2 regions of the Rugamonas sp. FW305-51 genome follow, and region 1 is predicted to be linked to the other one. Evidence: predicted binding sites of a transcription regulator. Region 1 holds the regulator's gene; the other holds the start of a gene.

What was found. Region 1 encodes NrdR, which represses ribonucleotide reductase genes. Its sites were predicted from a motif close to CACNANATNTNGTG; they were not measured.
Region 2: the regulator NrdR is predicted to act here: its motif matches at 2,424-2,437, upstream of AC3WOS_RS25935 (ribonucleoside-diphosphate reductase subunit alpha).

What each region holds. Positions count from the first base shown of each region.
Region 1 covers NZ_JBYSZG010000015.1:41,170-52,490, forward strand. The annotation lists gene tolA (cell envelope integrity protein TolA) at 1-380, opposite strand, end outside; gene AC3WOS_RS12645 (ExbD/TolR family protein) at 395-832, opposite strand; gene tolQ (protein TolQ) at 849-1,538, opposite strand; gene ybgC (tol-pal system-associated acyl-CoA thioesterase) at 1,570-1,980, opposite strand; gene AC3WOS_RS12660 (SDR family NAD(P)-dependent oxidoreductase) at 2,248-2,997, opposite strand; ZMP/ZTP riboswitch at 3,153-3,288, shown strand; gene glyA (serine hydroxymethyltransferase) at 3,387-4,634, shown strand; gene nrdR (transcriptional regulator NrdR) at 4,710-5,180, shown strand; gene pilV (type IV pilus modification protein PilV) at 5,371-5,940, shown strand; gene AC3WOS_RS12680 (PilW family protein) at 6,108-7,037, shown strand; gene AC3WOS_RS12685 (pilus assembly PilX family protein) at 7,040-7,585, shown strand; gene AC3WOS_RS12690 (pilus assembly protein) at 7,600-10,026, shown strand; gene AC3WOS_RS12695 (type IV pilin protein) at 10,078-10,530, shown strand; gene AC3WOS_RS12700 (GspH/FimT family pseudopilin) at 10,638-11,198, shown strand; gene ribD (bifunctional diaminohydroxyphosphoribosylaminopyrimidine deaminase/5-amino-6-(5-phosphoribosylamino)uracil reductase RibD) at 11,225-11,321, shown strand, end outside.
Region 2 covers NZ_JBYSZG010000060.1:20,315-31,635, forward strand. The annotation lists gene AC3WOS_RS25920 (sensor histidine kinase) at 1-25, shown strand, start outside; gene AC3WOS_RS25925 (sigma-54-dependent transcriptional regulator) at 55-1,704, shown strand; gene ampD (1,6-anhydro-N-acetylmuramyl-L-alanine amidase AmpD) at 1,704-2,351, shown strand; gene AC3WOS_RS25935 (ribonucleoside-diphosphate reductase subunit alpha) at 2,619-5,540, shown strand; gene AC3WOS_RS25940 (ribonucleotide-diphosphate reductase subunit beta) at 5,679-6,824, shown strand; gene AC3WOS_RS25945 (helix-turn-helix domain-containing protein) at 7,057-7,383, opposite strand; gene AC3WOS_RS25950 (hypothetical protein) at 7,533-7,679, opposite strand; gene AC3WOS_RS25955 (transcriptional regulator) at 8,506-9,333, shown strand; gene AC3WOS_RS25960 (YggT family protein) at 9,413-9,943, shown strand; gene AC3WOS_RS25965 (DUF167 domain-containing protein) at 9,940-10,248, shown strand; gene AC3WOS_RS25970 (carbohydrate kinase family protein) at 10,380-11,318, opposite strand.

The sequences.
Region 1 (11,321 bases):
ATGCGTTCCTTCTGCAATTCTTCCTGCTTTTCCTTTTCGGCCTTGCGCTTGGCTTTCAGGCGTTCGAGCGCGATGTCCGGCGCCTTGGGCTCGGGCTTGACCTCTTCCGGCGGCGCCACGGGCGTCGGCGGCGGCTTCACTGCCGGTTCCGGTTCTACTTCCGGCGCGGGTGGCGCGGGCGGCGCTGGCGGCGCGGCCGTTTGCACTTTCATGTCCCACACTTCCGCTTCCACCGCCACCGGCTCGTTGCTTTGCCAGTGCACTCCCACCCACAGGAACAGGATCAGCACGGCGTGCATGGCGACAGCCATGGTGACCGAGCGCAGGCCGTCATGGTGCTTGGGTACCTTGTACGGGCCGCCGGCCGTTGCGTGTTTCATGGTCTGCGTCTGCATTACTTGGTTGCCAGGCCCACGCGATTGATGCCCATCTTCTTCGCTTCCGAAATGAGCTGGATCACGTCGTCATACTTGCTGTCCTTGTCGCCGGCGATCAGCACGGGGAACTCGGGATTCTCGTCATGCAGCGTGCGCAGCTTGCGCACCAGCGCCTCGCGGTTGGGCGCCGTTTCCGGCGCGTCCGCGTTCTTGCCCTGCACGCCGATCGACAGCGCGCCGTTGGGCTTGATGACGACCTGGATGTAGTCGTCGGGCGGACGGGTCGTTTTTTCCGCGTTGGGCAGGTTGACCACGCTCGGGTTGTTGGACGACGGCATCACCATGAAGATGATGAGCAGCACCAGCATCACGTCGATGTAGGGCACGACGTTGATCTCGGACTTGAACTTGCGGCCGCGGCCGCCGCGCATGCTGCTGTTGAAAGAGGAAGCCATGATGGTGCTGCCTTAATTAACGCGACTGCCGTTGCAGGATGTTCGAGAATTCTTCCACGAAGCTCTCGAAACGGATCGCCAGGCGGTCGATGTCGTGTGAAAAACGGTTGTAGGCCACGACGGCCGGAATGGCGGCGAACAGGCCGATGGCGGTCGCGATCAGCGCTTCGGCAATGCCGGGGGCCACGGCGGCCAGCGTGGCCTGCTGCACGTTGGCCAGGCCGCGGAAGGCGTTCATGATGCCCCACACCGTACCCAGCAGGCCGATGTAGGGCGACACGGAACCGACCGAGGCGAGGAAGGCCAGGTGCGATTCGAGCACGTCCATTTCGCGCTGGAAGGCGGCGCGCATGGCGCGGCGGGCGCCGTCCAGCACGGCGCTGCCGTCGAGCGCGTCGCGGCTGCCGTACGATGCCTTGCCCTTGATGTATTCGCCCATGCCGGCCTCGAAGATGCGGGCCAGGGCGCCGCTGCCGGCGCGGTCCTTGCCGGCGTTCTGGTGCAGGGCGTGCAGGTTGCCGCCGGCCCAGAACGTCTTTTCAAACTCGATGGTCTGGCGGCGCGCGGCGCGCACGGCGTACATCTTGCGGAAGATATAGGTCCAGCTGGTCAGCGAAATGCCGAACAGCAGCGCCATGATCAGCTGCACGATCAGGTGGGCGTTGGTGATGAGGGACAGGAAGGACAGGTCTTGGGTGACGTTCATGGGGTTTCGATCTGGGGTGAAAAGTACCGCTTCAGGATGGCATGACGCCGCGCATGCGGGCGGCAACGGCGGGTGGCACGGCGCGTGGGCGCAGGGCCGAATCGACGCAGCCCACCTTGACGCGGGCCGTGTTCAGCAACTGTTCGCCGCACCAGACTTGCTGCTCAAACAGGATGGAGGCGCGGCCCATTTTTTCTATCCTGAGCGTTAATTTTAGTACATCGTCGAGCTTGGCCGGCGCGTGGTAGTCGGCGCTGACGTTCTTGACGACGAACATGGCGTCATGTTCCTGCAGCAGCGCATGCTGGTTGACGTCTATGGCGCGCAGCCATTCCGTGCGGGCACGTTCATAGAACTTCAGGTAGTTTGCGTAATAGACAATACCGCCGGCGTCCGTGTCTTCGTAGTAGACGCGGACATTCCAGGTGAACTCTGCAGACATGTTGGATTTACTACTAGTGAGATTGAGCAACATTTTACGCGACTTTGTGATCGGGATTGAAGCGGACGGGCGATTTTCGTGGAATCACCGTCCATTTTGTCGTTTCTGCTATCCCGGGGCGCAAAGTTGCACCGCCAGCAGTTAAGCCGATGACGGGAAAAATGCCAAGCCCTGTAACAACCGCTTACCTTTGGGCCTGGTTTTGCAACATGGTTTTACTACCTGTGTAGCTAGTTTACTTAAATTGCTTAAGCGAACCGGCCCGGCTCAGGTGGTGCGCTTGATGGCGAACGGTCCGAAACCCTGGCAGGTTGGCATGATTTCAATGTTGTTGATGTTGACATGCGGCGGCAGGGTGGCGATCCAGTAGGCCGTGTTGGCGATGTCGTCCGCCGTCAGCGGCACGGTGCCTTCGTAGACCTTGGCCGCGGCCGCGTCGTCGCCCTTCATGCGCACGTTGGAGAACTCGGTGCCGCCGCACAGGCCGGGCGCCAGGTTGGTGGCGCGCACGCCCGTGCCCACCAGGTCGGCGCGCAGGTTGAGCGTGAACTGTTCGACGAAGGCCTTGGTGGCGCCGTACACATTGCCGCCCGGGTAGGGGTAGGCGCCGGCCGTGGAGCCGATATTGATCACGGTGCCCGTGCCGCGCGCCACCATTGAAGGCAATATGGCGCGGGTCATGGAGACCAGGCCGGCGCAGTTGGTGGCGATCATGGTCTGCCAGTCGGCCAGCGACGCTTCGTGGGCCGGGCCGGTGCCCAGCGCCAAGCCGGCGTTGTTAATCAGCACGTCGATTGGTTGCCAGTCGGCCGGCAGGGCGGCCAGGGCGGCGGCTATCGAGGCCTGGTCCGTCACGTCCAGCTCGACGGGCAGGGCGGCGGCACCCAGTTCGGCGGCCAGCGCCTGCAGGCGCTCGACGCGGCGGCCGCTGATGATGACCCGGTGGCCGTGTCCGGCAAAGGTGCGTGCCATGGCGGCGCCGAAACCGGCCGTCGCGCCCGTGATGAATACGATCATGTTCTGTCCTTGTGGGTGGAAGGGGAGGATAGGCCAAAATTGTAGCCGAAATGCCCGCCGCGCCAGCCTAACACGGGAAAATGACAGCTTGATTGCTAATTAGATAACATTTTCCTTGCCCAATTGCTGCCTTTAACTTACAATTTGCCTTCCATTACGTCTCACGTAACTGGCGAAAAGCTGCGATGATTCCCAGCCGGCATTCCCGGCAGGCGAGTTGGTCCGTTGGCGAAAGGTGGGCATCCACCGGGGAACGTGAGATTTCAATAGCCGTTCGCCTGGGCAGCCCACCGATGGTACGCACAATGAGGCTGTCTTTCCGCTATCGGCTTCCCTCATTCGATCCAACCTGCCAGAAACAAGTTACTCATACCGATTGGAGTTTTTACATGTTCGCAAAAGATCACACCCTCGCCAACGTAGACCCTGAGCTGTTCGGCGCCATCCAGAACGAAAACCGCCGCCAGCACGACCACATCGAGCTGATCGCTTCGGAAAACTACACCTCGCCCGCCGTGATGGAAGCCCAGGGCTCCCAGCTGACCAACAAGTATGCCGAAGGCTATCCAGGCAAGCGCTACTACGGTGGCTGCGAATACGTGGACGTCGTCGAGCAACTGGCGATCGACCGCGTCAAGCAGCTGTTCGGCGCCGAAGCGGCCAACGTGCAGCCAAACTCGGGCTCGCAAGCCAACCAGGGCGTATTCTTCGCCGTGCTGAAACCGGGCGACACCATCATGGGCATGTCGCTGGCCGAAGGCGGCCACCTGACCCACGGCATGCCACTGAACATGTCGGGCAAATGGTTCAACGTCGTCTCCTACGGCCTGACCGCCGCTGAAGACATCGACTACGACGCCATGGAAGCGCTGGCCAAGGAACACAAGCCCAAGCTGATCATCGCCGGCGCCTCGGCGTTCTCGAAAAAGATCGACTTCGAACGTTTCGCCGCCGTGGCCAAGGCCGTGGGCGCTTACTTCATGGTCGACATGGCCCACTACGCCGGCCTGATCGCCGCGGGCCTGTATCCTAACCCCGTGCCGCACGCCGACTTCGTCACCTCGACCACGCACAAATCGCTGCGCGGCCCGCGCGGCGGCATCATCCTGATGAAGGCTGAGCACGAGAAGATCATCAACTCGGCCATCTTCCCAGGCATCCAGGGCGGCCCCCTGATGCACGTGATCGCCGGCAAGGCCGTGGCCTTCAAGGAAGCGCTGACGCCTGAGTTCAAGGCTTACCAGCAGCAAGTGGTGAAGAACGCCGACGTGCTGGCCAAGACCCTGATCGCACGCGGCCTGCGCATCGTCTCCGGCGGTACCGAGTCGCACGTGATGCTGGTGGACCTGCGCGCCAAGAACCTGACCGGCAAGGAAGCGGAAGCGATCCTCGGTTCGGCCCACATCACCACCAACAAGAACGGCATCCCTAACGATCCGCAGAAGCCATTCGTGACTTCCGGCATCCGCCTGGGCAGCCCGGCCATGACCACCCGCGGTTTCAAGGAAGCGGAAGCGGAAAAGGTCGCGCACCTGATCGCCGACGTGCTGGACAACCCGCATGACGCCGCCACCATCGAGCGCGTGAAGGCCGAAGTCAAAGTACTGGCCGACGCCTTCCCGGTCTACGCTGCCTGATAGGTGTAGTATCGACAGGACGCTGGCCATGGCCGGCGTCCTGCCTGAACAATTGCAAGCGAACCCGCCGCCCACATGAAATGTCCGTTCTGTCAGCATGAAGAGACTCAGGTCCTCGATACCCGCGTATCGGAGGAGGGCGACGCCATTCGCCGGCGCCGGCGCTGCGCCAAATGTGATAAACGGTTTACCACGTATGAGCGTATCGAGCTGGTGATGCCGTTCGTGGTCAAGAAGAACGGCAGCCGCACCGAGTACGCCGCCGCCAAGCTGCGCGCCAGCCTGATGCTGGCCTTGCGCAAGCGCCCCGTCGCGGCCGCGGCCATCGATACGGCGGTCCAGTCGATCGAGGAAAAACTGCTCACCAGCGGCAAGCGCGAAGTCGATTCCGGCTACATTGGCGAACTGGTGATGCAGGAGCTCAAGCGGCTCGACAAGATCGCCTATATCCGTTTCGCCTCCGTCTACAAGAACTTCGAAGACCTGGAAGAGTTCCAGGACGCCATCGCCGAAGTGGGCCAGGAGCGCAAGCCCCGCAAGGGCTGAGCTTGCCTGACTGCGGACGCGTTCGCGCCGCGCTGCCTAGTCCGTTTTCCCTTTTCGTTTTCTCCTTTCCCACCGTCAGCGCGCTTTGGCGCACGGTTGACGCACCTCATGCGTTGAAGCGTCCACGCTGCTAACTTCATCCTCAGCCGCCAGGCAGGCGGCCAAGACGATGGAGCGATGGAGGTGCGGCATGCGATGCAAACAGGTACGCGGCTTTACCATGTTGGAAGTCATGGTGGCCTTGCTGGTGCTGGCGCTCGGTATCATCTGCGGCACGGCCATGCAATTGGCGGCGCTGCGCACCCGTCAGCAGTCCGCCTTGCTGACGCAGTCGCTGCACCTGGCCAACAGCCTGGCCGAGCGCATGCGGGCCAACAGTATTGCCGCGCCGCTGCCGGACGCGGCTAATCCCTATCTGTCCTTCAACTATGACGCGCTGGCCGAGCCATCGCCGTCGGCGCCGTCGCCACTGTGCTACGCGCCGGGTGCTCATTGCGACCGTACCCAGCTGGCGCTGTTCGACCTGTACGACATCAAGCAGCAAGTACGCGCCAGCTTGCCGGCAGGCCGTGCGCTGGTGTGCCGCGACGCGGCCATGTGGCAGGGCGGGCGCCTGCGCTGGAACTGCACGGGTGGCGCGGGCGCACCGCTGGTGGTCAAGGTGGGTTGGCGCGGCAAGAATCCGGACGGTACGGCGGCGCTGGACGCGGAAGGCGAATTCGTCCCCGGTGTGGCGGTGGCGGTGGGAGCGTTGCCATGATGGCCGGTCCAGCCGATCCAGTCGGTCCAGCCGATCCAGCCGATCTGGCCGATCCAGCCAGTCCGGCCAGTCCGGCCGTTGCGGGCGGGTGCCCCCGTTGCGAATCGCTACCAGGCGCGCGGCAGCGTGATGGCGTAGCCATATGTCCAGGCAAGCAGCAGGAGGGCATGGCGCTGGCCGAAGTCATGGTGGCCATGGCGCTGGGCATGCTGGTGGTGTTGCTGGCCTGCGGCATGCTGGTGCTCGCCAACGGCGCCTATCGCCTTCACAGCGAAAACGTGTGGCTCAATGACGGCGGCCGCTATGCGCTGGATATCATCGGCCAGGCCGTGCGCCAAAGCGCCTACCTCAACTGGGACGACGACACGGCGCCGGCCGCTTACGACCCGGCCGTCAGCGCCCCCATCGCGGGGCTAGATGCGCACAGCCTTGGTCGCGGCAGCGCCGGCATCGAGTTTCCCCTGGCGCCCGTGGCCAACGGCAGCGACGTGCTGGCGTTGCGCTTTGGCGGATCGGGTGCCGGCGCCAATGGCGACGGTTCCGCCGTCAACTGCGCCGGGTTCGGTGTGGCCGACAGCCATGCGGCCGATGCGCGCGGCTGGAGCATCTTCTATGTCGCCAACGATGCCGAAGGCGAACCTGAGCTGCGCTGCAAATACCGCAGCGCCAGCGGTTGGGGCGCCGACGCCATCGTGCGCGGGGTGGAAAGTTTCCAGGTGCTGTATGGCATCGATATGGATACGCCGCCGGACGGCGTGCCCGATACCTACCTGAACGCGAGCGCCATCAACGCGCTGGACGCGGGCCTTGCCCTGACGGGCGACACGCCGGACGAGCAGCAGCGCGACCGGAACCGCAAGACGTACTGGAAACGGGTGCGTACCGTCAAGGTCGCGCTGCTGTTGCGGGGCGATGGGCATACCCGGCCGGACGGGTTGCCTGCGGTCTACGATCTGTTCGGCGCGGCCTACGCGGACGGCCATGCGGGCGACGATCCCGGCGTCCGGGTGGCCGAACAGGCGATGGCGCCGGCCTTGCAACAGCGGGCGCGGCGCCTGTTCGTCGCGCTGTTCCAGTTGCGCAACCGGAGCGTCTAGCCATGCGTGGTCTGTCGAGAGCACGGCGGCAACGGGGCGTGACGCTGTTGGTGGCGATGTTGATCCTGGTCGCCGTCATGCTGGTGGGCGCGTCGGCGGCGCGCATGGCGTTGCAAGGGGAGCAGGCCGCGCGGGCAGGACGCGACCGGCAAATCGCTTTTCAGGCTGCGGAGGATGCGCTGATGGACGGGGAACGGGATGTGATACGGATGGCGACGGACGGGGGCGCCCCTGTCAGCGCCGGCCTTGGCGCCCGCCCCGTTGACGGCGCGGCACCGGCATGGCAGGCCGTCGACTTGAGCGGCGCGGAAGATGGCGGCAGTCACACGGCGCAGTTTGGCGACTACAGCGGCGCATCCATGCAGACCGGCAGCGGGTTCCTGCCGTTCCGGCGGCCGCGCTACCTGATCGAGCGCGTGCCCTGCCACCAGCCGGGAGAAGAGGTGGGCGCGCCCGGCGGCTTTTGCTATCGCGTGACGGCGATCGGTTTTGGGGCTAGGCCGGAGACGGAGGTAGTACTGCAGTCCGTCTATCGCCAGGCTGAATGACAGAGGGCACACACATGGCTACGACCTGTATCAGAATGCTGCTGCAGACGTTGTTGCTGGCATGGCTGGCGATCTGCTACGCTGGACCGGCCAGCGCCGCGCCGCCGCCATTGGATATTGCCAGCGAACCGATACTGGCCGGTTGCCTGGCGGCCGGCGGTGATCCCCCGGTGCGCAGCATGCCGCTGGTGCTGCCTGCCACCACTGCACCGCCTGCTGCCATTGTTCCGGCTGCCATCACTGTGCCGCCAGCCGCCATTGCTCCGTCTACCAGCGTTGTTCCGCCTGCCATAGTTGTTCCGCCTGCCACTGCTGCCGCTGGCGCGGATGGCGCCACGTTTACCGCATTCCAGGCCATCTACAGCCGCGCCGACTGGAGCGGGCACTTCGAGCGCTACGCCGTCCAGGCAGACTCGGCGGCTGCGCTGGCGGCCGCTGCGCCGGCGTGGGATGCCGGCGCCATTCTCACCGGCTCGGCCGGCAACGCCCCCAGGCCAGCACCGTCGGCGCGCAATATTTATACGGCCGTGGTCCAGGCCGATGGCACGCTGGCCATGGTGCCGTTCGCATGGGACGCCCTCAGCAGCGCCCAGCGGGCCATGCTCGACCGGGCGCCCGGGGCACGCAGCCGGCCGGACGGCATGGGGCGGCAACGGCTGGACTACCTGCGCGGCGAGCGCGCGCTGGAGGGCAGCCTGTTTCGCCGCCGCGGCAGCGTGCTGGGCGATGCCGTCAACAGCACGCCCGTCTTTGTCGGCGTGGCGCAGGCCATGGAGCGGGGTGCCGCCTACGCCGACTTCTACGCGCGCAGCAAGGCGCGCCGGCCCGCGATCTATCTCGGCGCCAATGACGGCATGTTGCATGCGTTCGATGCGGCCGACGGCAGTGAACTGTTCGCCTACGTGCCGGATGCCCTGTTCGGCACGCTGAACCGCTTGACCAGCCCAGCCTATGTACATGCCGCCTACGTCGATGGCCCGGCCAGCGCAGGGGAAGCCTATGCAGGCGGCGCCTGGAAGACGGTGCTGGTGTCGGGCATGGGCGGTGGTGCGCAGGGGGTGTTTGCGCTTGACGTCACGGACCCGCTGCACTTCGATACCGCCGGCGCGCTGTGGGAATTCACGGACCGGGACGATCCCATGATGGGCAACGTGAGCACCCGGCCGCAGCTCGCGCGCGTGCGCACGGGCGGCAGCGGCGGCGCGGCTGTGCTGCGCGACATGACCATCGTCGCCAGCGGCTGGAACAACTATGCCGCGGATGGCCACGCCAGCAGCGGCGGCAATGGCGCCTTGTTCTTGCTGGCGCTGGACAAGCCGCCGTCGCAGCCGTGGCGGCGCAACGACAATTACTACCGTCTGGTGACGCCGATTAGCGATCCGGCCCAGCCGAACGGGCTCAGTGCGCCCGCGCTCGTGACCGACGTGGACGGCGTACTGCGTTACGCCTACGCCGGCGACTTGCAGGGCAACCTGTGGCGTTTCGATCTGACCGGCGATGCGCCATGGCCCGGCGCGGTCGGACCGGGGCCGGGGAAGACGCCGCTGTTCGTGGCGCGCGATGCCGGCGGTGCGCGGCAATCGATCGCGCAGCAGCCGAAGGTGGTGTTTGCGACGGGTGGCGGGTATCTGGTCCTGTTCGGTACGGGGCGCATGGTCGAGGCGGACGACCGGCTGCCCGCGCGCTTCGCTCCGCAATCGTATTACGCCATCCTCGATACGTTGGCCGACCCGCCGCAACTGGTGGCGGGACGGGGTGACCTGACGCCGCGTTCGCTCACCGGCGACGCCGGTGCGCCGGCATTGAGGCTGACGGGCGCCGAGCTGTCCGCCGGCAGCAAGGGCTGGTATATCGATCTCCTCGATGCGCCTGCCACGGGCGAGCGCAGCCTGGACAGCGGCGTGCTGACCAATGGACAGCTGGTGCTCAATACCGTCTTGCCGGGCCGAACGCCTTGCGACGCAACCCGCAGCCGCAGTTATGTGCTGGATGCCTTGACGGGCTTGCCGTCTGCATCGATGACGGCGGCGGCCGGCGGTGGTTCGACGGGCAGCGCTGGCAGCGGCGGAACGAGCGGTGGAGGTGGTGCCGGTGGCAGTACCGGTAGCGGCGGTGGCGGCGGCGCGGTTGCCGAAGATTCCCGCATCACCGGCCGCCTCGCGCCGGACTACGCCTTGCGCCCCGTCTTGCTGCGATTGCCGGCCCCGTTGCCCGCGCGCGGTACTGCGCCGGGTGGGGCGCCGGCCGGCCCCGCCCCAGGCAGCTCCGCACCTGCCACCGTGGCAAGCGCAAGCCGGACTGTTGCCATCGCGGTTTTCAGCGCGCTCGGTACTGCGCCCGTGCGTTCCGCCGGCAGCCTGTCCGTGGCGGCGCCGTCGGGCCGCCTGAGCTGGCGCGAGGTGGTGAACTGGCGCGAGCTGCACGCGGCGGCCCGGCGCTAGCGCGGCGGGCATCGCACGCGGACGTGGCAACGATAGACATCGGAGGAGGCGATGATGGGACGCATTGGCGGGTTCAGCATGGTGGAAGCCTTGGTCACCCTGGTCATTTTTGGCGTATTGGCGGCGCAAGCTTATCCCAGCCTGCAACACTACGTGATACGGGTGCGGCGCAACGAAGGGGAGGCGGCCCTGATGCGGCTCATGCAACAGCAGGAGCGCTACTATTCGCGCTACAACAGCTATATCGCTTTTTCATCCAGTTCCACCGACCCGGAAGCCATGCTGTTCCGGTGGTGGACCGGCAGCAGCGCCCGCGCCAGCGCCTACGAGGTGGAGGGCAAGGCATGCGAGGGGGAGCTGATCAGTCAATGTGTGCGCCTGATCGCCAGGCCGGGTACCGGCATGGTGGACGTCCATTTTCACGACGATGATTGCCAGGAGTTGACGCTGACCAGCGCCGGCGTGCGGCTCGCCTCCGGGCCGGGCGCCCACTGCTGGCCATGAACGGCCATGGTGGGCTCCGGTCCCGATGCGGTCCTGGTCGCCACGCTGCCATGTGTGGCCTTGCCAGACTCCTGTTCCCTGCACCGGGACGTCAGCCGTCGCGTTCCCTGGCGCGCCGCCGTCATCGTGCCTTCAGCCTGGTTGAAACCCTGGTCGTGCTGGGGCTGGTTGCCATCCTCGCCGGCGTGGCCGCGCCGGGGCTGCAGCAGATGCTGCAAGCGCTGCGGCTGCGCACGGCCGTCAACGACCTGTGCAGTGCTATCGACCTGACCCGTTCGCAGGCCATCGCCCGCGGCCGTATCGTGTCGCTGGCGCCGCTGGAGCCGGCCGGCGTCGATTGGCGGCGCGGCTGGGTGGTGTTTATCGACGCCAACGGCAACCGCCGGCCCGACGGCGGCGAACAGGTGTTGTACCGCCAGGAGGCCCTATCTGACGACATTGTGATCCGGTCGGCGTTCTCTTCCGGTGCGGCGCCGCTCTACCTTGCTTATAATGCTGCAGGACGCAGTTGCAGCGCCGGCAATAGCCTGGTGGCGCACTGGGGCACGCTGTCGCTGTTGCAGGGGCGGCAGGCGCGCCATATCAAGATCAACATGCTGGGCCGGATGCGCGTGTGCGATCCGCTGGTGCAGCCGGAGGGCTGCACGGCGGCGGCCGCGGCGGACTAGGCCGCCGGCGCTAACGCAGGAAGAAGATGGAAATAAGCAACGATCTCGAGGGCATGACACTGGCCCTGGAATGGGCCGCCAAAGGCTTGTACACGACGTCGCCCAATCCCCGCATCGGTTGCG
Region 2 (11,321 bases), on a different contig from region 1:
GCCCGCCGTGCCGGCGGCCGTGTAAGCGGCCGGATTCAACTGAAAGGCAGTTCCATGAGTGCTCCCCGTGTGCTGGTCGTCGACGATGAAGCCGATCTGCGCGAACTGCTGGAAATCACCCTGCTCAAGATGGGACTGGACGTGGACAGCGCCGCCACGCTGGCCGAGGCGCGCGCCTGCCTGGCCGGCGCCGAATACGCGCTGGTGCTGACCGACATGCGCCTGCCCGACGGGCTGGGGCTGGAACTGGTGCGCGAAGTGTGCGCCGCCTACAAGAACACGCCGATCGCCGTCGTCACGGCCTTCGGCAGCGCCGACAACGCCGTCATCGCCCTCAAGGCCGGCGCCTTCGATTACGTCTCCAAGCCGGTGGCGCTGGACCAGTTGCGCATCATGGTGCAGTCGGCCCTGCGGCTGAACCTGCCGGCCGGCGAAAAGGCGTCCGGCGCCGGCCAGCAGGCCAGCCGCCTGAAGGGCAATTCGGCCGTGATCCAGGCCCTGCGGGCCCAGATCGCCCGCCTGGCGCGCTCGATGGCGCCGATCGCCATCACGGGCGAATCGGGCAGCGGCAAGGAACTGGCGGCGCGCGAAATCCACGCCCAGAGTTCGCGCGCCGCCAAGCCCTTCGTGGCCGTCAATTGCGGCGCCATTCCCGAGGCGCTGATGGAGGCCGAGTTCTTCGGCTACCGCAAGGGCGCCTTCACGGGCGCGGCCGACGAGCGCGACGGCTTCTTCCAGGCCGCCAACGGCGGCACGCTGATGCTCGACGAGGTGGCCGACCTGCCGCTGGCCATGCAGGTCAAGCTGCTGCGCGCCATCCAGGAGCGGCGCGTGCGCAAGATCGGCGCCACCAGCGAGGAGCCGGTGGACGTGCGCATCATCAGCGCCACCCACAAGAACCTGGCCCAGTGTGTGGCGCAGGGCAGCTTCCGGCAAGACTTGTTCTACCGCCTGAACGTGATCGAGCTGTGTCTGCCGCCGCTGCGCGAGCGGCTCGACGACCTGGAACCGCTGACGGACGCCATCCTGGAACGGCTGGGCACCTTCGAGCACAAGGTGGTCCTGGGGCCGGGTGTGCTGGAGGCGTTGCGCGGCTATGGCTTCCCCGGCAATGTGCGGGAGCTGGAAAATATCCTCGAGCGGGCCCTGGCCTTCGCCGACGACGGTGTGATCGAAGTGGGCGACCTGGCCCTGAAGGGGGCGAAGATGGTGGAGGCCGTGGTGCCGCTGCCGTCGCCCGCGCCCGGCTTTGCCCGGCAGCTGGCGCCCACCGAGGCGGCCGCCTTTGGCCTCGATGGCGCGGGCGCCGGCCCCGGTGCGCCCGGCTACGCGCTGCCCACGCCCACCCCGGGCGCCGTGGCCGGCGTGCCCGGCGCCGCGCCATCTGCCGCTGCTGCCGCTGTAGCTGCCGCCGCTTTGTCGGCCGCCACCTACGCGGCCGCTGCCGGCGCCGCCCCATCCGTTGCGGCCGGTTCCGGCGGCGCGCCCGCATCCGGCGCCGCCGGCCCCATCGCGCTGCCGCACCTGGACGCGCTGCCGTCCAACCTGCCCGACTACCTGAACCAGATCGAGCGCGACATCATCCTGCGGGCCCTGGCCCAGACCCAGTTCAACCGCACCCAGGCGGCCCAGCTGCTGGGCATCAGTTTCCGCCAGCTGCGCTACCAGATGCAAAAGCTCAACATCCAGGAGCCGGAGGGCTGATGGCGACCCGTTACGCCGTGGGCGCGGACGGCTGGTGCCGCGACGTGCTGCGCTACGACTCGCCCCATGCGGACGCCCGTCCGGACGGCACCGCCGTCAGCCTGCTGGTGATCCACAATATCAGCCTGCCCCAGGGACAATTTGGCACGCCCCACGTGTCCGACTTGTTTACCGGCCGGGTAGACTATAATGCCGATCCCGCGTTCGCGGACCTGCGCGGCTTGCGGGTGTCGAGCCACTTCCTGGTGCGGCGCGACGGCCGCGTGGTCCAGTATGTTTCTGGCAACGCGCGGGCCTGGCACGCGGGCGTGTCGGCGTTCCGGGGACGGGCCGCCTGCAACGATTTTTCCATCGGCATCGAGCTGGAGGGGACGGACACGGTGCCGTTCGAGCCGGCCCAGTACGACGCCCTGGCGGCGCTGACGCTGGCCCTGCAGCAGCGCTATCCCTTGTCGGATGTGCAAGGCCACGAACACATCGCGCCGGGCCGCAAGACGGACCCGGGGCCGTTGTTTAGTTGGCAGGAATATATCGAAAAATGGGCCGGCCTGCTGAAGGAAAAGGCAGTGGCGGACGCGGCGTTAGTAGCCGCTCACCGGCAACTGCGCTTCCCTGTAGGCATCCCGAAAAGTCAACCGAAAAATTGATCTGAATGAAAAAATTTCCGCTTGTCTTGCCCCGGGCTGACCACTACAATCAGTGTATCGATTAACCTGATTCACTAAATGTAGTGGTATCCCATGTCCCTGGTTCCAAGCTGTTTCAGCCTCGGCCTACGAGCATAAGGAACCCATATTTACCCTTTTTGTCGCTGTCACACCAGCCGTAACACCAGGCTGGCCGCTTCATTTTGGCCTTTTTTATACAACATACGCCGCGCAGCTACGACTGCACGCTGTTATCGGGGAGCTTAAATGCAATCTACTCAAGACACTTCCATCCAACCAGCGCTGGTACCAGCAGCGACTGCGGGTACCGCTAGCGGCCAGGCCACGGCAGCGGCAGCGTTGGGCGACTACCGCATCATCCGCCGCAACGGCGCCGTCGTCGCCTTCGAGCCGTCCAAGATCGCCATCGCCATGACCAAGGCCTTCCTGGCCGTCAATGGCGGCCAGGGCGCCGCCTCGGCCCGCATCCGCGACCTGGTCGAGCAGCTGACGGCCGCCGTCGTGTCGGCCCTGGTGCGCCGCCAGCCGTCCGGCGGCACCTTCCACATCGAAGATGTGCAAGACCAGGTGGAACTGTCGCTGATGCGTTCGGGCGAGCACGACGTGGCCCGCGCCTACGTGCTGTACCGCGCCAAGCACATGGAAGAGCGCCGCCTGCAGAAAGAGGCGGCCGGCGCCACCTCCAAGGTGGCTGCACCCCAGATCCACGTGACGGAAAACGGCGAGCGCCGCCTGCTCGACATGGACCAGGTCAGCGGCCTGATCAACGCGGCCTGCATCGGCCTGGAAAAGCATGTGGACGCGGACGCCATCCTGGCCGAAACGGTCAAGAACCTGTACGACGGCGTGCCCGTCGAAGAGCTGCACAAGTCCGCCATCCTGGCTGCCCGCGCGCTGATGGAAAAGGACCCGGCCTACTCGCAGGTGACGGCCCGCATCCTGCTGCACACCATCCGCAAGGAAGTGTTCGGCCAGGAAGTGCCGCAGGCCGGCGCCGCCGCCGCCTACGTCAGCTACTTCCCACAATACGTGGCCAAGGGCATCGCCGCCGAGCTGCTCGACCCCAAGCTGGCCGAGTTCGACCTGGCCCGCCTGGCCAAGGCCCTGGTGGCCGACCGCGACCTGCAGTTCGGCTACATCGGCCTGCAGACCCTGTATGACCGCTACTTCCTGCATGTGCGCGACGTGCGCATCGAAATGCCGCAGGCGTTCTACATGCGCGTGGCGATGGGCCTGGCCCTGAACGAGACGGACCGCGAAGCGCGCGCCATCGAGTTCTACCACCTGCTGTCGTCGTTCGACTTCATGAGCTCGACCCCGACCCTGTTCAACTCGGGCACGCTGCGCTCGCAGCTGTCGTCGTGCTACCTGACCACCGTGTCGGACGACCTGGAAGGCATCTACGACGCCATCAAGGAAAACGCGCTGCTGGCCAAGTTCGCCGGCGGCCTCGGTAACGACTGGACCCCGGTGCGCGCGCTGGGCGCCCACATCAAGGGCACCAACGGCAAATCGCAGGGCGTGGTGCCGTTCCTGAAAGTGGTCAACGACACGGCCGTGGCCGTGAACCAGGGCGGCAAGCGCAAGGGCGCCGTGTGCGCCTACCTGGAAACGTGGCACATGGACATCGAAGAGTTCCTGGACCTGCGCAAGAACACGGGCGACGACCGCCGCCGCACCCACGACATGAACACGGCCAACTGGATTCCCGACCTGTTCATGAAGCGCGTGATGGAAAAGGGCGAGTGGACCCTGTTCTCGCCAAGCGACTGCCCCGACCTGCACGACAAGGTGGGCAAGGCTTTCGAGCAAGCCTACCTGGGCTACGAAGCCAAGGCGGCGGCCGGCGAAATCCGCGTCTGCAAGAAGATCGCGGCGCTCGACCTGTGGCGCAAGATGCTGTCCATGCTGTTCGAAACGGGCCACCCATGGATCACCTTCAAGGACCCATGCAACATCCGTTCGCCGCAGTCGCACGTGGGCGTGGTGCACAGCTCCAACCTGTGCACGGAAATCACCCTGAACACGGGGCCGGACGAGATTGCAGTGTGCAACCTCGGTTCGGTCAACATGCCGGCCCACATGAAAGAGGGCAAGCTGGACCACGTCAAGCTGCAAAAGACCATCCGCACCGCCATGCGCATGCTCGACAACGTGATCGACATCAACTACTACGCCGTCGAGAAGGCCCGCAACGCCAACATGCGCCACCGTCCGGTGGGCCTGGGCGTGATGGGCTTCCAGGACTGCCTGCACATGATGCGCGTGCCTTACTCGTCGATGGAAGCGGTGCAGTTCGCCGACACCTCGATGGAAGCGGTGTGCTACTACGCCTACCTGGCCTCGACCGAGCTGGCCGAGGAACGCGGCCACTACGCTTCGTACAAGGGTTCGCTGTGGGAGCGCGGCATCCTGCCGCAGGATTCGATCAAGCTGCTGGCCGACGAGCGCGGCGGCTACCTGGAGCAGGATACGTCCGCCGCCATGGACTGGACCCCGGTGCGCAACCGCATCAAGCAGTTCGGCATGCGTAACTCGAACTGCGTGGCGATCGCCCCGACGGCCACCATCTCGAACATCATCGGCGTGTCGGCCTGCATCGAGCCGACCTTCCAGAACCTGTACGTGAAGTCCAACCTGTCGGGCGAGTTCACCGAGATCAACGCCTACCTGGTGCGTGACCTGAAGGCGCGCGAGCTGTGGGACGAGGTCATGATCGCCGACCTGAAGTACTTCGACGGCTCGCTGGCCAAGATCGACCGCATCCCGCAGGACCTGCGTGACATTTATGCAACCGCGTTCGAAGTGTCGCCGACCTGGCTGGTGGAAGCGGCTTCGCGTCGCCAGAAGTGGATCGACCAGGCCCAGTCGCTGAACATCTACATGGCCGGCGCCTCGGGCAAGAAGCTCGACGAGACCTACAAGCTGGCCTGGCTGCGCGGCCTGAAGACCACCTACTACCTGCGCACCATCGCCGCCACCCACATGGAGAAGTCGACCTCCAAGACCGGCGCGCTGAACGCGGTGGCAGTGGACGGCGGCATGTCGGCCAGCGCCATGGCCGCCGCTGCCCAGGTGGCCGCCCCGGCCGCCGTGGTAGCCGAAGGCGCCGCCTGCTACCTGCGTCCCGGCGACGACGGTTTCGAGGAATGCGAAGCTTGCCAGTAAGTAGCCAATAAAGCTGCATGGCGCCGCCCTGGCGGCGGCGCTACTAATATAGAGAGTGAGAACCGACCCGGCCTGCCGGGTGGTTCTTTTTACGGAACACCGCCGGCCCCCGCGCCGGCCCTTAGAAGGAAATCGATCATGCTGTCTTGGGATGATGAAGCCACGTCGGGCGCCGCCCGTCCTGCCAACCAACAACCGTTGGGCAATATGGAACTGAACCAGCCGGGCGCCGGCGAAGCGTCGGAAGCGAACGCCGAGCAACTGGCGCTGCGCGTCAACGCCGACGATAAGCGCATCATCAACGGCAAAACGGACGTCAACCAGCTGGTACCGTTCAAATACAAATGGGCCTGGGACAAGTACCTGGCCGGCTGCGCCAACCACTGGATGCCGCAGGAAGTGAACATGCAGCGCGACATCGAGCTGTGGAAGAACCCCAACGGCCTGACCGACGACGAGCGTCGCCTGGTCAAGCGCAACCTGGGCTTTTTCGTCACCGCCGACTCGCTGGCCGCCAACAACATCGTGCTGGGCACCTACCGCCACATCACGGCCCCCGAGTGCCGCCAGTACCTGCTGCGCCAGGCCTTCGAGGAAGCCATCCACACCCACGCCTACCAGTACATCGTCGAGTCGCTGGGCCTGGACGAGGGCGAGATCTTCAACGCCTACAACGAGATCAAGTCGATCCGCGACAAGGATGAATTCCTGATCCCGTTCATCAACACCCTGACCGACCCGGCGTTCACCACCGGCACGGTGGAAAGCGACCAGACCCTGCTCAAATCGCTGATCGTGTTCGCCTGCCTGATGGAAGGCCTGTTCTTCTACGTCGGCTTCACCCAGATCCTGGCGCTGGGCCGCCAGAACAAGATGATGGGCGCCGCCGAGCAGTACCAGTACATCCTGCGCGACGAGTCCATGCACTGCAACTTCGGCATCGACCTGATCAACACCATCAAGATGGAAAATCCGCTGCTGTGGACGCCCGCCTTCAAGGAAGAGATCAAGACGCTGTTCCTGAAGGCCGTGGAACTGGAATACGCCTACGCGGAAGACACCATGCCGCGCGGCGTGCTCGGTCTGAACGCGCCCATGTTCAAGGGCTACCTGCGCTTCATCGCCAACCGCCGCGCGCAGCAGATCGGCCTGGAGCAGCTGTTCGACCAGGAAGACAACCCGTTCCCATGGATGAGCGAGATGATCGACCTGAAGAAAGAGCGCAACTTCTTCGAGACCCGCGTCATCGAATACCAGACCGGCGGCGCGCTGAACTGGGATTAAACTTGGCACCCCGGCTGCCGCCGCGTGCGGCAGTCCCAGCAAAAAAAGGCCAGGCGGATTTTCCGTCTGGCCTTTTTGTTAATGGCACCTCTATCGTTTGCTATCGCCGTGCCAGTATCTGGTCGCTGCGATTGGCGCGATCACGGTTGATGGCGCTGATGTACTTCGAGCCGGTACAGGGGGCAGCTGTTGGATGCGTTGCGCCCGGAGAGCCGGACTGCGGTTCGTCGCTTCAATGTGCCGACGTCGCTGCTTGCCTCTTGCGCGGAGCGCGCAGGCGATGGCCCAATTCCGCCTTTTCCATCGCGGCGATGGAGACCATCTCGACCAGGAACAGCTCGCGCAGATCGTCGCCAAGGCCAAGGGCAGAAACAACATGAATGAATGAATCGAGCGAAGCCTGGCCTTTGCGTTCCAGGTTCTTCACCGTGCCGCTGGAGAGTCCGGCGCGTTGCGCCAGTTCGGCCTGGGACCAGCCGAGCCCGAGCCGGCGGGCACGCAGACGCTGCCCTAACTCGGCACAGATCTCCGGCGTGGTGGCGAGTGCGAAGTCAAACATATTGTCCACTAAGTAGAAGATACGCTTGTAATGGCTAACATCTTACTCCTTATCTTCCGGCCGGGACTGCGCGCGGAGTAGCTGCGCGACAGCGGGCGGCATGCCGATCGGGAGCGGCGCCGCTCACCCCGCCGGCAGTCATCGCGAACTCAAGGAGGTGCGCGCGCGCTGTCGTCGCACCAGGTCAGCGGCGCGAATTGCGCGCGCGATTTCGCATGCGTGCGATGCGCGCGGCGATGGTCGCGCACATCGCGCAGCATGCGCCGCTTGATGCGCGGCGCGCACCGCTGCAGCATTGTCCTTGCCAAGCGCCGCACTGTGTCTCATAATCGCGACGAATTTAAAAACAGTGTAGTGCAGTAGCTTTGCGCGCAGTCGATGCGCCGCAGCGCGCGCCGTGAGTTGCGACCGGTGCAGTCGAAAACGCAGACACCCAATTGGCATAAGGGTTTGTTTGTCGCCGGCGAGTTGTGCGACGCGCCCGCGCGCAAAAGTCTGCGGCCGCTGCAGCGTGTCGCGCTGGCGTCGACGCAGCGCGCGACGACTGCGAATTGGCAAGCGCATGCGAGTTGGTGCGCCTATCCTGTAAAAAAGCCAGCGAAATCCTTGTGTGCCTGTTGCGCTCCGACAAGGTTTTCGTGTACTTTACGAGATTGAAATGGCGTGTTAGCGAAAGCGCGGAAGAAGAAGCCGCGCAGTGCCGCAACAGCGCCGCCACAGATCGAAAAAATGGGATACAGATTCGCACGGATATGCACAAGACCACACCGTTTTTTTTCGACCGCCTTGCCTGATTGAGTTCAGGTTGGGCGGTTTTTTCTTTGAAAAATAAAACCGTGTTGTGGCTGCGACGGAGGTCAACGGTGCTGAGCACACGCCCGGAACGCCAAGGATGTCGCAACAAGATTTGGACGCAGGCGCCGGCCCGGCAACGGGCGGTGTGCTGTGTCGATGGCTGAAGCGCTGCAAATCGTGAGGAGTTGCAGCAGTTCAGCTGGTGCCGAATTCATTAGCGCAAACCGTAGTTTGTGCCGATGAATAATTCGCCTGGCCCAATCCGGGGCCGGACGGGTTTTAATCTTGTGCGTGAATTTTTCCCATCCCAGATGAAGGAGAACAAAAATGGCAACAGCCGCTAAGAAATCCGAAGTAAAGAAACCAGCCGCCAAGGCTGCTCCTGCGGCCAAGAAGCCGGCAGTTGCAGCCAAAGCCGCTGCCAAGCCTGCCGCCAAAGCCGCCGCTAAACCTGCAGTGAAAAAAGCAGCCGCCAAGCCAGTGGCTAAAGCCGCCGCCAAACCAGCCGCCAAGGCCGCCGCCAAGCCGGCAGCAAAAGCAGCTGCCAAGCCAGCTGTGAAAAAAGCCGCCGCCAAGCCGGCAGCAAAAGCTGCAGCCAAGCCAGTGGCGAAGAAAGCCGCAGCCAAGCCAGCGGCCAAGCCAGCCGTGAAAAAAGCTGCCGCCAAGCCAGCAGCCAAGGCAGCCGCCAAGCCAGCTGCTAAAGCCGCAGCCAAGCCAGCAGCCAAAAAAGCTGCCGCCAAAAAACCAGCGGTAAAAGCAGCAGCCAAACCGGCTGCAAAGGCAGCGGCTAAGCCAGCAGTAAAAAAGCCGGAAGCTAAGGCCGCGCCTGCGAAAGCAGCCGCCAAGCCTGCCGCCAAGCCTGCGGCAAAAAAAGCCGCCGCCAAGCCAGCCGCCAAGCCAGTAGCCGCTCCGGCTGCTGCACCGGCAGCACCGGCCGCCGCCGCCGCGGCACCAGCGGCTGCCGCACCGGCTGCCGCACCGGCAGCTGCAGCGCCGGCAGCAGCCAAGCCAGCGGCCAAGAAGGCCGCGCCGAAGAAGGCCGCCGCGCCTAAAGCTGTCGCCAAGCCAGCCGCCGCTCCAGCCGCACCGGCAGCGAAGACTGTCCTGGCTCCGGCCGCCGCATGGCCTTTCCCTACCAGCACCCGCCCTTCCTAAGAAAAAGCGTGGATGCCTGTTAAGGCAAGCGACCGCTGTGTGAGACAATCACACAGCGGTTTTTTTTTGGAGGGAACCCGTGCTTAGTATTATCAAGTTGATCGTCGATGCCGCCGCCACCCTGCTGGGCGGCGCCTTGCTGTTACGTTTCTGGATGCAGGCGATACGGGTGCGCCCGCCATCGTCCGTGGCGCAATTCACTTTTCAACTGTCCGACTGGCTGGTGCGACCGCTGCGCCGCATTGTGCCCGGCGTGGGCGGCTACGACTGGGCCAGCCTGATCGGCGCCTTCCTGATCGTGCTGCTGGCCACCTCGGTGCTGTTCCTGGCCGGCTGGAGCGCGCCGGCCGTGCTGCTGGCCGCCTGCCAGCGCTTCCTGGAGTGGATACTGTACGGCTTCATGGCGATGCTGGTGGTGGAAGCCATCTTCAGCTGGGTCAATCCCCACGCGCCGCTGGCGCCGTTCGTGCGCGCGCTGAACGACCCGCTGCTGCGTCCCATCCGCCGCGTGGTGCCGCTGGTGGGCAACCTGGACCTGTCGCTGCTGGTGGCCATCATCCTGCTGCAGATCGCACAGCTGGTGCTGGGCATGCTGTTCGCCGGCCGATGAGCCGCACGTGGTGTTCGCCGCTGCCGGGTGGCGTCCGGCTGGCGGTGCAGATCCAGGCCAACGCCAAGAAGACGGAAGTGGTGGGCGTGCTGGATGACGCCCTGAAGATCAAGTTGCATGCCCAGCCCATCGAAGGCAAGGCCAACGAGGCGCTGATCCGTTTCCTGTCCGACACCTTGTCCGTGCCGCGCAGCGCCATCGCGCTCACCCACGGCCAGACCAACAAACGCAAGCTGCTGGAAATCAGCGCGGCCCGCCTCACGCCCGACAGCGTGGCCGTGCTGCTGCTGGGCGAGGCGGGCTAGGGCCGCCGCCCCAGCCCCGGCGCCCCGCCAACACTGCACCCCGATACGACAATGCCCCGCCTGCGTTACCGCAGCCGGGGCATTGTTCATGGTGGCACCGCCGCCGGCGCCGCCAGTGCAGTAACGTCAGTTCAGTAGCGGTAGCCGAACGCCGCCTCGAAGCGGTCCGCGATTTCGGCGGCCGTCAGCAGGTGGTTCTGCGCACCCTTGCGCGCGATCTTGATGGCGCCCAGCAGGCTGGCCAGACGGCCCGTGGTCTCCCAGCTCCAGTCATGGGTAATGCCGAACAGCAGGCCGGCGCGGTAGGCGTCGCCGCAGCCGGTCGGATCGAGCACGGCTTCCGCCTGCACGGCCGGGATCTCGATACGCTGGCCCTTGGTGTAGATCTCCGAACCCTTTTCGCCGCGCGTGACGATCAGCGCTTCCAGGCGGCTGGCCATGTCGGGCAGGGTCAGGCCGGTGCGGTCCATCAGCAGTTCGATCTCGTAGTCGTTGGCGGAGACGTAGGTGGCCTTGTCGATGAAGTCGATCAGCTGTTCGCCGCTGAACATGGGCAGCTGCTGACCGGGGTCGAACATGAAGGGGATGCCCAGCGCGGCCAGGTCGGCGGCGTGCTTGAGCATGCCCTCATGGCCGTCCGGCGAGATGATGGCCACCCGTGCCGGACCGGCCTTGGCGATCGGGTTCTCGTGGGCGAACGACATGGCGCCCGGGTGGAAGGCGTTGATCTGGTTGTTGTCGGCGTCGGCCGTCACGAAGCACTGGGCCGTGTAGGCATCGTGCTTGATCAGGATGTTGTCGGTGGCGATGCCGAACTGGCGCAGGCGCTCCAGGTAAGGGCCGCTGTCCTGGCCCATGACGCCGACGATGCGCGGGTCGCCGCCCAGCATCTTCAGGTTGTAGGCGATGTTGCCGGAGCAGCCGCCAAATTCCGTGCGCATGGTGGGCACCAGGAACGACACGTTCACCTTGTGCAGCTGGTCGGCCAGCAGCGTGTCGCTGAAGCGGCCGCCAAATTGCATGATGGTGTCGATGGCGAGCGAGCCGCAGATCAGGGTGGTCTGGTTCATGAT